2 regions of the Streptomyces sp. DSM 118878 genome follow, and region 2 is predicted to be linked to the other one. Evidence: riboswitches for the same ligand, from Rfam matches in the RefSeq annotation. Region 2 holds a riboswitch; the other holds the start of a gene.
The links. Region 2 has a riboswitch for cobalamin ahead of cobN (cobaltochelatase subunit CobN). Riboswitches for the same ligand answer to the same signal wherever they lie in the genome.

Region 1 (4,819 bases), 5.9 Mb from region 2:
CCTGATCGGCTGCGGCATCGGTGTCATCGTCAACCTCACGGTCGCCCCGCCGATGCGGTACAGCAGTGCGGAGTCCGGCCTGCGCACGCTCTCCGCCGCCCTCGGCGACCTGGTGAGCGACATGTATCCCGTACTGCGCGAGAACGAGATCGACGCCGACCACTGCGCCCAGTGGCGCAGCAGGGCGGAGCAGACCGGCGGCATGATCACGCAGGCGCGGGACGGTTTCCGCACGGCGGAGGAGAGCCTCTACTACAACCCCCGGCTGCTGTTGCGCAGGAAGCGGGGCGACCATGTCTCGTTCGAGGGCTACGGGGCGGTCCTCGAAGCCCTGGTGCGTGCCCTGTACCAGGTCTCGTCGCTGACCCGCAGCCTCGACCAGTGGACCGAGCAGGAGGAGGGCAGGCTCGACGACGGCGCGTTCTTCGGCAGCTACGCCGACTTCCTCGAAAGCATCTCGAAGATCACCGACGTGCTCGCCGTACTCGGCGAGACCTCCCTCGCCGAGCAGGCTCGGCACCTGGGCGAACTGTCCGACGACGCCCAGGACTGCGCCCGCGCGGTGACCGAGCAGGCGGCCCGCTCAGGCCTGCCGCTGGCCGACCCGGCCCGCCCGTACGGAGTCCTCGTCGTCGAGGCGAACCGCCTGATGGAGGAGGTCCAGCACACCTGCGACGTGCTGAAGGACACGTGCTGACCTCCGGCCCGCGGTCCCGCGTTCCCGTGGTGGCCCGGCCCCGTGGTGGCTCGGTGGCTCGGGGCCCTCCGGGCGCCGTTCGCACCGTTTGTCCCCCGGGGGGCACGGGCACCCGACCCGGGTCACCGATCCCGGGCGGCACGCGGTGACCGACCATCCATGCCCCGACTCCCGCAGGAGGCCTCCCCATGCAAGAGGGCCAGCACGACGCCCGCACGAGCGGCCACGACACGCCGCAGGTCACGTCCGAGCCGACGCCTCCGTTCCCGGGGGACAAGCACGGCCCGCCGCCCGGCGTCGAGGCCGACATGTCCCCGCGGCCCCGCTACGAGGCACCGCGGTACAAGGCCGCCGACAAACTGCTCGACAAGGTCGCGCTGATCACCGGCGGCGACTCCGGGATCGGCCGGGCCATCTCCTGGCTCTACGCGCGCGAAGGGGCCGACGTCGCCATCGTCCACCTGCCCGAGGAGCAGCAGGACGCCGAAGAGACCAAGCGGCTCGTCGAGAAGGCCGGGCGCACCTGTCTGCTGCTGCCCGGCGACGTGAGCGACGCCGACTTCTGCCGCGACGCCGTGGCACGCACCGTGGCGGAGTTCGGGACGCTGAACATCCTGGTCAACAACGCCGCCTACCTGAACAGCAAGCTGGAGCTCGAACAGCTCAACGCCGAGGACTGGGACCGCACGTTCAAGACGAACGTGTACGCCTACTTCCACCTGGTCATGGCGAGCCTGCCGCACCTGGACGCGGGCGACGCGATCATCGCCACGGCCACGGAGGAAGCCCTGAAGGGCAGCACCACCATGATCGACTACGCGGCTTCGAAGGCGGCCCTGATCACCTTCACCAAGTCGATCGCGCCCCACCTCGCCAAGCGGGGCGTCCGCGCCAACGTCGTCGCCCCCGGACCCGTGTGGACGGTCCTCAACACGGCCGACCCGCACATGCCCGAGGACGGCCTCTCCCAGGTCGGCAGCGAGACCCCGCTGGGCCGTCCCGCCCAGCCGGAGGAGCTCGCGCCCGCCTACGTCTATCTGGCCTCCGACGGGGACTCCAGCTTCACCGTGGGCGAGGTCCTCGCCGTGACGGGCGGTGAGACCGACACCCGCTGACCACGGCGTGAGCATGGCCTGACCACGGCCTGACCACGGCCTGACCACGGTCTGGCCACGCACCTGACAGCGCGGGGCGCCCCTTCACCTCCGAGGGGGCGCCCCGCGCTTTCCGCGCGCCGGAGCACGCCACCGGACACCGCGATGACCTGGGGGTGAGTTGTCATGCCTCCATCTCGCGCACTACTGTCACCACGCCTTGGTGCTCGGGAAATCCGGTGTGATGCCGGTGCGGCCCTCGCCACTGTGATCGGGATGTCCGGCTCCAGCCCTCGCGGCAGCCACTGGGCGCACACGCGCCCGGGAAGGCGGAGTTCGGGCGGTACTACCCGTCAGCCAGGAGACCGGCCAAGGCACGTTGTCCATCCACGAGGTGCTGGAGAGGGTCTGCTGAGCCATGCATATCGCCGAGGGTTTCCTCCCGCCGGCGCACGCGATCGCCTGGGGCGTAGCGTCCGCGCCGTTCGTCGTCCACGGAGTCCGCTCCCTTACACGTGAGGTCAAGGAGCACCCCGAGAGCACGCTGCTCCTGGGTGCGTCCGGAGCCTTCACCTTCGTCCTGTCCGCCCTGAAGATCCCGTCGGTCACCGGGAGTTGCTCCCACCCGACGGGCACCGGCCTCGGCGCGATCCTGTTCCGCCCGCCGATCATGGCGGTGCTCGGCACGATCACGCTGCTGTTCCAGGCACTGCTGCTCGCCCACGGCGGGCTCACCACGCTCGGCGCCAACGTCTTCTCCATGGCGATCGTCGGGCCCTGGGCCGGATACGCCGTCTACCGGCTCCTGAAGCGGTACGACGTGCCGCTCATGGCGGCGGTCTTCTGCGGCGCCTTCGTCGCCGACCTGTCCACGTACTGCGTCACCAGCGTCCAGCTCGCCCTGGCGTTCCCCGACCCCGGCAGCGGGTTCCTCGGGGCGCTCGGCAAGTTCGGCGGCATCTTCGCCGTCACCCAGATCCCGCTGGCGGTCAGCGAGGGACTGCTCACCGTCCTCGTGATGCGGCTCCTCGTGCAGTCGAGCAAGGGAGAGCTCACGCGGCTCGGCGTACTGCTCCAGCGCAAGCGGACGGCCGCGGCCACCGCCACGGACAGCACCAGGACCGAGACGGGGGCCAACGCCTGATGAGCCGGAACGCGAAGATCAACACCCTGCTGCTCGTCATCGTCGCCGCCCTCGCGGTCCTGCCGCTCGTGCTGGGACTCGGCGACCACAAGGAGGAGCCGTTCGCGGGCGCCGACGCCCAGGCCGAGACGGCGATCACCGAGATCGACCCCGACTACGAGCCCTGGTTCTCCCCGCTGTACGAACCGCCGTCCGGCGAGGTCGAGTCGGCGCTCTTCGCCCTTCAGGCAGCGCTCGGCGCCGGCGTCCTCGCGTACTACTTCGGGCTGCGCAGGGGGCGCCGCCAGGGCGCGGAGCGCGAACGGGTGCGGGACGGCCACACCGAGCCGTCCGACGAGGTGCCCGACGAGCCGTCCGATGAGCTGTCCGATGAGGTGTCCGGCGACGCGGCGGACAGCCGCACCGGGGCCGGGCAGGTCTGATCGGCGGTGCTGCCCATCGACGCGGCGGCGCACAGCAGCCGCTGGCGCCGCCGTCACCCCGTGGACAAGGCCGTGCTCGGCCTCGGGCTCACCGCCCTCGCCGTCTCGCTGCCGCCCTGGCCGGGCGCGGCCCTCGTCCTCGTCACCGCGCTCGTGGTGCTGCTCGGCCCCGCGGGCGTACCGCCCCGCAAGCTGTGGCGCGCCTACCGCGTGCCGCTCGGCTTCTGCGTCACCGGAGCCCTGACCCTGCTCGTCCAGATCGGCGGCCCCGACGGGTTCGTCACGTTCGCCGAAGGCGGCCCCGCGCGCGCCGGGGGGCTGCTGCTGCGGACCTCGGCGGCCTCGCTGGGGGTGCTGCTGTTCGCCTTCACCACGCCCCTGTCGGACCTGCTGCCCCGCCTGGTCGGGGCGGGGGTGCCGGCGCCCGTGGTGGACGTCGCCCTCGTGACGTACCGGATGAGCTTCCTGCTCATGGACTCCATGGGGCGCGTCCGCCAGGCGCAGGCGGCGCGGCTCGGCCACACCACCAGAGCCGCCGCCTGGCGGTCGCTCGCGGGGCTCGGCGCCACCGCGTTCGTGCGCGCCTTCGACCGGGCGGGACGGCTCCAGGCAGGGCTCGCCGGGCGCGGCTACGACGGCACGCTGCGGGTGCTCGTGCCCGAGGCGAAGGTCTCCCGGCCCTTCGTGGCCGCCGTCGCGGTCCTTCTCCTGGGCCTGATCGCCCTCACCCTCGTACTGGAAAGGTTCCTTCCATGAGCGAGCCCCTGGTGGCGCTGCGCGCGGCGTCCTACGCGTACGAAGAGGGGCCCGCCGTGCTCAGCGGCCTGGACTTCGACGTCGCCGAGGGACGCGCCCTCGCCCTGCTCGGGCGCAACGGCAGCGGCAAGACCACCCTCATGCGGCTGCTCAGCGGCGGACTCCGGCCCAGCGAGGGCGAGTTGACGCTCGGCGGTGTCCCGGTGAGGTACGACCGCAAGGGGCTGACCCGGCTGCGTACCACCGTGCAGCTCGTCGTGCAGGACCCCGACGACCAGTTGTTCGCCGCCTCCGTCGAGCAGGACGTGTCCTTCGGCCCGCTGAACCTCGGGCTGCCCGACGCCGAGGTGCGGGCGCGGGTCGCCGAGTCGCTGGCCGCCCTCGACATCGCCGCGCTGGCCGACCGGCCCACCCACCTGCTCTCCTACGGCCAGCGCAAGCGCACGGCCATCGCGGGCGCCGTGGCGATGCGCCCGCGCGTACTGATCCTCGACGAGCCGACGGCGGGCCTGGACCCCGACGGCCAGGAGCGCCTCCTCACCACCCTGCGGGGCCTGCGGGACGCGGGGACGACCGTGGTGATGGCCACCCACGACGTGGACCTGGCCCTGCGCTGGGCCGACGACGCGGCGCTGCTCACCCCCTCCGGGGTCCGCACGGGCCCGGCCGCGGCGACGCTGGCCGACCGGGACCTCCTGGCGCGGGC
Region 2 (4,819 bases):
GTGGTCGGTGGTCTCCGTGGTGACGGGGTAGACCAGCGGCTCCTCGATGTGGTCGTCCCGCAGGTGCTTCGCCGCGATGGAGCGGGCGATGGAACGGCCGTGCCGCGCGGAGTGGTACGCGACGACGTCGGCGGCGGCGATGACCTCGACGGCCCGTACGGTCATCAGGGAGGGGTCGCCGGGGCCGAGCCCGACCCCGTACAGCTTCCCCGGCTCAGTGGTCTCGGTGTTCACTCCGCCTCGCTCGCAATCGCGTTGATCGCCGCCGCGGCCATCGCGCTGCCGCCGCGACGTCCCCGTACGACCAGGTACTCAAGGCCCGAGGTGTGCTCGGCGAGCGCGTCCTTGGACTCGGCGGCGCCGACGAAGCCGACCGGTATGCCGAGCACGGCGGCCGGGCGGGGGGCGCCCGCCTCGATCATCTCCAGGAGGCGGAAGAGCGCGGTGGGCGCGTTGCCGATGGCGACGACGGAGCCTTCGAGGCGGTCGCGCCAGAGTTCCAGGGCGGCGGCGCTGCGGGTGGTGCCGAGCCGGGCGGCGAGGTCGGGCACGGACGGGTCGGTGAGGGTGCAGACCACCTCGTTGCCGGCCGGGAGCCGCTTGCGCGTGACGCCGCTCGCGACCATGTTCGCGTCGCACAGGATCGGGGCGCCGTCGCGCAGCGCCTTGCGGGCGTCGGCGACCACGCGAGGGCTGAAGGCGAGGTCGCGGACGAGGTCGACCATGCCGCAGGCGTGGATCATCCGCACCGCGACCTGGCTGACGTCGGCGGGCAGACCCGCGAGGTCCGCCTCCGCGCGGATGGTGGCAAAGGACTCGCGGTAGATCGCCGCGCCGTCCTTCTCGTAGTCGAACACTGTGCTCTCGCTCATTTCGTGGCCGTTGTGGTGGTGGCCGTTGTTGTGGTTGCCGATGTCGTACGCGTACGTGCCTGTGCCGTACGTGCCGTGGTGACCGCCTCTGTGAGGGTGGTGCCGGTCACGGGGGTCGCCGTGCCGCCGGTGCGCGCCGTCACCTCGTACCGCCCCTCACCGGTGGCGAGTACGTCGATCCAGTCACCGCGCGGGTGTCCGCAGCGGCGCTCGCAGCCCGACCAGTGGACGGGCAGGCCGCCGAGGCCCGGCACGGCGTCCGCGCGGACGTCGGCGAGGGACTTGGCGCAGCCGGGGCGTCCGGTGCAGGCGCCGACGCCGAGCCAGGGTGACGCGGGGTCGGTGATGAACCCGGCGTCGGCCAGTGCGGCCAGGCGGGCGTGGGCCGCCGTCGCGTCGGCGAAGCCGGGGAGGACGAAGCCACGCCACGGGGTGACCCGCAGTTCGTCGGCGGGCAGCGGCAGGAGGGCCCGCCACTGGGCGGCGGTGACCCGGCCGAGCGGGGCGTTGACGGCGACCGCACGGCCGATGACCCCGGGCGGCGGCGCAACCGCCGGCTCCCCCGCACTCGGCGTCAGCGGCTCCCCCGCGGCCAGCGGCTCCCCGGTCGTCGGCGCCGCCGGGATCGACGCCCGCCGCAGCGCCTCGGCGACCCCCGCCTCGCAGCCGCGAGGCAGTTCCCGCACCCGCCAGGCCCCGTTCCCCGCCTCACGCGCCGCGGCGAGGAACGCCCCGGCCGCGGCGAGGGCGGCGCGCGGGGCGTCCGCGGCGGCCACCCGCAGCGCCACGGCCCCGACCCGCACGACCGCCGTCCCGCCCGATTCTGCGATCAAGGTCACATCGCCGCCGAGCCCCGCCATGTCTCCGCGCCCGTCGTCGAGGGCGAACAGGAAGCGGCCGGACAGCGCGGTGGTCCACTCCTCCGCGCAGAGCAGCCCGTCCAGCTCACGGGCCCACAACTGCACGTCAGCGAGGCCTTTTCCGTCGATTCCGGCGAGCGGGGAGGCCACGATGTTCCGTACGCGTTCATGGCGCGCGGAGGGCAGCAGGCCGGCGTCCGCGAGCAGCGCGGCCAGGGGGGAGCCGCAGTCCTCGGCGAGGCCGCGCAGCTCGACGTTGCCGCGCGAGGTGACGCTGAGCCGGCCGTCCGCGAGGCGCTCCGCCGCGTCGGCCAGGACCAGCGCCTGACGGCCGGTCAGGAGCCCTGCGGGCAGCCGGAGTCGGACCAGCGCACCGTCGTCGGCGAGGTGCGGGCGCAGGGCTCCGGGACAGGCGTCGCCCCGGTCACGTATGAGGGATTCGCCCTTGTTCGTGGAGGTCGCTCGGGTGGGCGGCATGGCGGCGAGCATACCCACGCGCTTCCGGGCAGTCGCCTCCCGACGAGGGCCGTCGGGGCAGCCTGCCGCCCGCTCCGGCGCGGGCAGGACTTACTATGCAGACGGCGGTCCGCCAGGTCCGCCGACGCCAGCGACGGCGTGGGCCCGACAGGGGCCCGAAGGAGGAAGCCCGGTGTGAATCCGGCGCGGTCCCGCCACTGTGAGCCCCACCCACGTGGGGTGAGCCAGGAACTCCTGCCGTCCATACGACCACCCGGGGCGCGGACACCCCGAGGAAGGCCTGCGCCCGCATGCTTCTGCTGCTGTCGACCTCCGACACCGATCTGCTCAGCGCCCGCGCGGCGGGGGGTCCGGTCGACTACCGGTTCGCCAACCCCTCCCGCCTGGACCTCGCCGAGCTGCCCTCCCTGCTCGACGGCGCCGACCTGGTCGTCGTACGCCTTCTCGGCGGTGTCCGTGCCTGGCAGGACGGCCTGGACCAGCTCACCGCCAGCGGTCTGCCGGTGGTCGTGCTCACCGGTGAGCAGGCGCCCGACGCCCAGCTCATGGCCTCCTCCACGGTGCCGATCGGCATCGCCGCCGAGGCGCACGCCTACCTCGCGCACGGCGGCCCCGCCAACCTGGAGCAGCTCGCCCGCTTCCTCTCCGACACGGTGCTGCTCACCGGCCACGGCTTCGAGCCGCCCGCGGCGGCGCCGTCCTGGGGCCCGCTTGAGCGCGCCGCGCGTGACGTCGAAGGCCCGACCGTGGCGGTGCTCTACTACCGGGCCCACCACATGAGCGGCAACACCGCGTTCGTGGACGCCCTGTGCGGCGCGATCGAGGACGCGGGCGCCCGCCCGCTGCCGCTGTACGTGGCCTCGCTGCGCGCCCCGGAGCCGGAGCTGATCGAGGAGCTGCGCGCGGCGGACGCCATCGTGACGACGGTCCTCGCGGCGGGCGGCACCAAGCCCGCCGAGGCGTCGGCCGGCGGTGACGACGAGTCCTGGGACGCGGGCGCGCTGACCGGCCTCGACGTGCCGATCCTCCAGGCGCTCTGCCTGACCGGGTCGCGTTCGGCCTGGCAGGAGAACGACGAGGGCGTCTCGCCGCTCGACGCGGCCAGCCAGATCGCGGTGCCGGAGTTCGACGGGCGGCTGATCACCGTGCCGTTCTCGTTCAAGGAGATCGACGAGGACGGCCTGCCCGCCTATGTCGCCGACGCCGAGCGCGCGGCCCGCGTCGCCGGGATCGCCGTGCGGCACGCCCGTCTGCGGCACATCCCGGCCGCCGACAAGCGCCTGGCCCTGGTCCTCTCCGCGTACCCGACCAAGCACTCCCGCATCGGCAACGCGGTGGGCCTCGACACCCCCGCGTCCGCCGTCGCGCTGCTCCGCAGGCTCATCGACGAGGGCTACGACTTCGGACCCACCGAGGAGATCCCGGGCCTGGTCTCCGGCGACGGCGACGAGCTGATCCGCGCGCTGATCGACGCGGGCGGCCACGACCAGGACTGGCTCACCGAGGAGCAGCTCGCCGCCAACCCCGTCCGCATCCCGGCCGCCGCCTACAAGCGCTGGTACGCGACGCTGCCGCAGGAGCTGCGGGAGTCCGTCGAGGAGCACTGGGGGCCGCCGCCCGGCGAGATGTTCCTCGACCGCTCCCGCGTGGACGCCGGCGGTGACCCCGAGGGTGACATCGTGCTCGCGGCCCTGCGCCGCGGGAACCTGCTGATCCTCATCCAGCCGCCGCGCGGCTTCGGCCAGAACCCGATCGCGATCTACCACGACCCGGACCTGCCGCCCTCGCACCACTACCTGGCCGCGTACCGCTGGATCGCCGCGTCCGCCGAGGACGGCGGCTTCGGTGCCGACGCGATGGTCCACCTGGGCAAGCACGGCAACCTGGAGTGGCTGCCGGGCAAGAACGCGGGCCTCTCGGCGGCCTGCGGCCCCGACGCCGCGCTCGGCGACCTGCCGCTCGTCTACCCGTTCCTGGTCAACGACCCGGGCGAGGGCACGCAGGCCAAGCGCCGCGTGCACGCCACGCTCATCGACCACCTGGTCCCGCCGATGGACCGCGCCGACTCCTACGGCGACATCGCGCGCCTGGAGCAGCTCCTCGACGAGTACGCGCAGATCAGCTCCATGGACCCGGCGAAGCTGCCCGCGATCCGCGCGCAGATCTGGACCCTCATCCAGGCCGCGAAGCTCGACCACGACCTGGGTCTGGAGGACCGCCCGGACGACGACGGCTTCGACGACTTCCTGCTGCACGTCGACGGCTGGCTCTGCGAGATCAAGGACATGCAGATCCGCGACGGTCTGCACGTGCTCGGCACCGCCCCGGCGGGCGCCGCCCGCGTCAACCTCGTCCTGGCGATCCTGCGCGCCCGCCAGATCTGGGGCGGCACCTCGGCCCTGCCCGGCCTGCGCGAGGCGCTGGGCCTCGACGAGTCCGCCGCGACCCGGGTGAGCGCCGACGAGGCCGAGGCGAAGGCCCGCGCCCTCGTCCAGGCGATGGACGACGCCGACTGGGACCTCTCCGCCGTCCCCGCCGACCAGAGCGAGCAGGTCAGGGCCATCCTGGAGTTCGCGGCCCGCGAGGTCGTGCCGCGCCTGGCGGCCACGA

Region 1: it holds a riboswitch for cobalamin, as region 2 does, so the genes downstream of both, ACRAKF_RS02940 (energy-coupling factor ABC transporter permease) here and cobN (cobaltochelatase subunit CobN) in region 2, are expected to answer to the same signal.

What each region holds. Positions count from the first base shown of each region.
Region 1 is NZ_CP193622.1:688,029-692,847, reverse strand. Features, by position in the region: gene ACRAKF_RS02950 (FUSC family protein) at 1-697, shown strand, start outside; gene ACRAKF_RS02945 (SDR family oxidoreductase) at 886-1,812, shown strand; cobalamin riboswitch at 1,996-2,179, shown strand; gene ACRAKF_RS02940 (energy-coupling factor ABC transporter permease) at 2,210-2,935, shown strand; gene ACRAKF_RS02935 (energy-coupling factor ABC transporter substrate-binding protein) at 2,935-3,357, shown strand; gene cbiQ (cobalt ECF transporter T component CbiQ) at 3,364-4,113, shown strand; gene ACRAKF_RS02925 (ATP-binding cassette domain-containing protein) at 4,110-4,819, shown strand, end outside.
Region 2 is NZ_CP193622.1:6,630,004-6,634,822, reverse strand. Features, by position in the region: gene ACRAKF_RS29410 (precorrin-2 C(20)-methyltransferase) at 1-234, opposite strand, end outside; gene ACRAKF_RS29405 (precorrin-8X methylmutase) at 231-857, opposite strand; gene cobG (precorrin-3B synthase) at 869-2,221, opposite strand; cobalamin riboswitch at 2,336-2,456, shown strand; gene cobN (cobaltochelatase subunit CobN) at 2,500-4,819, shown strand, end outside.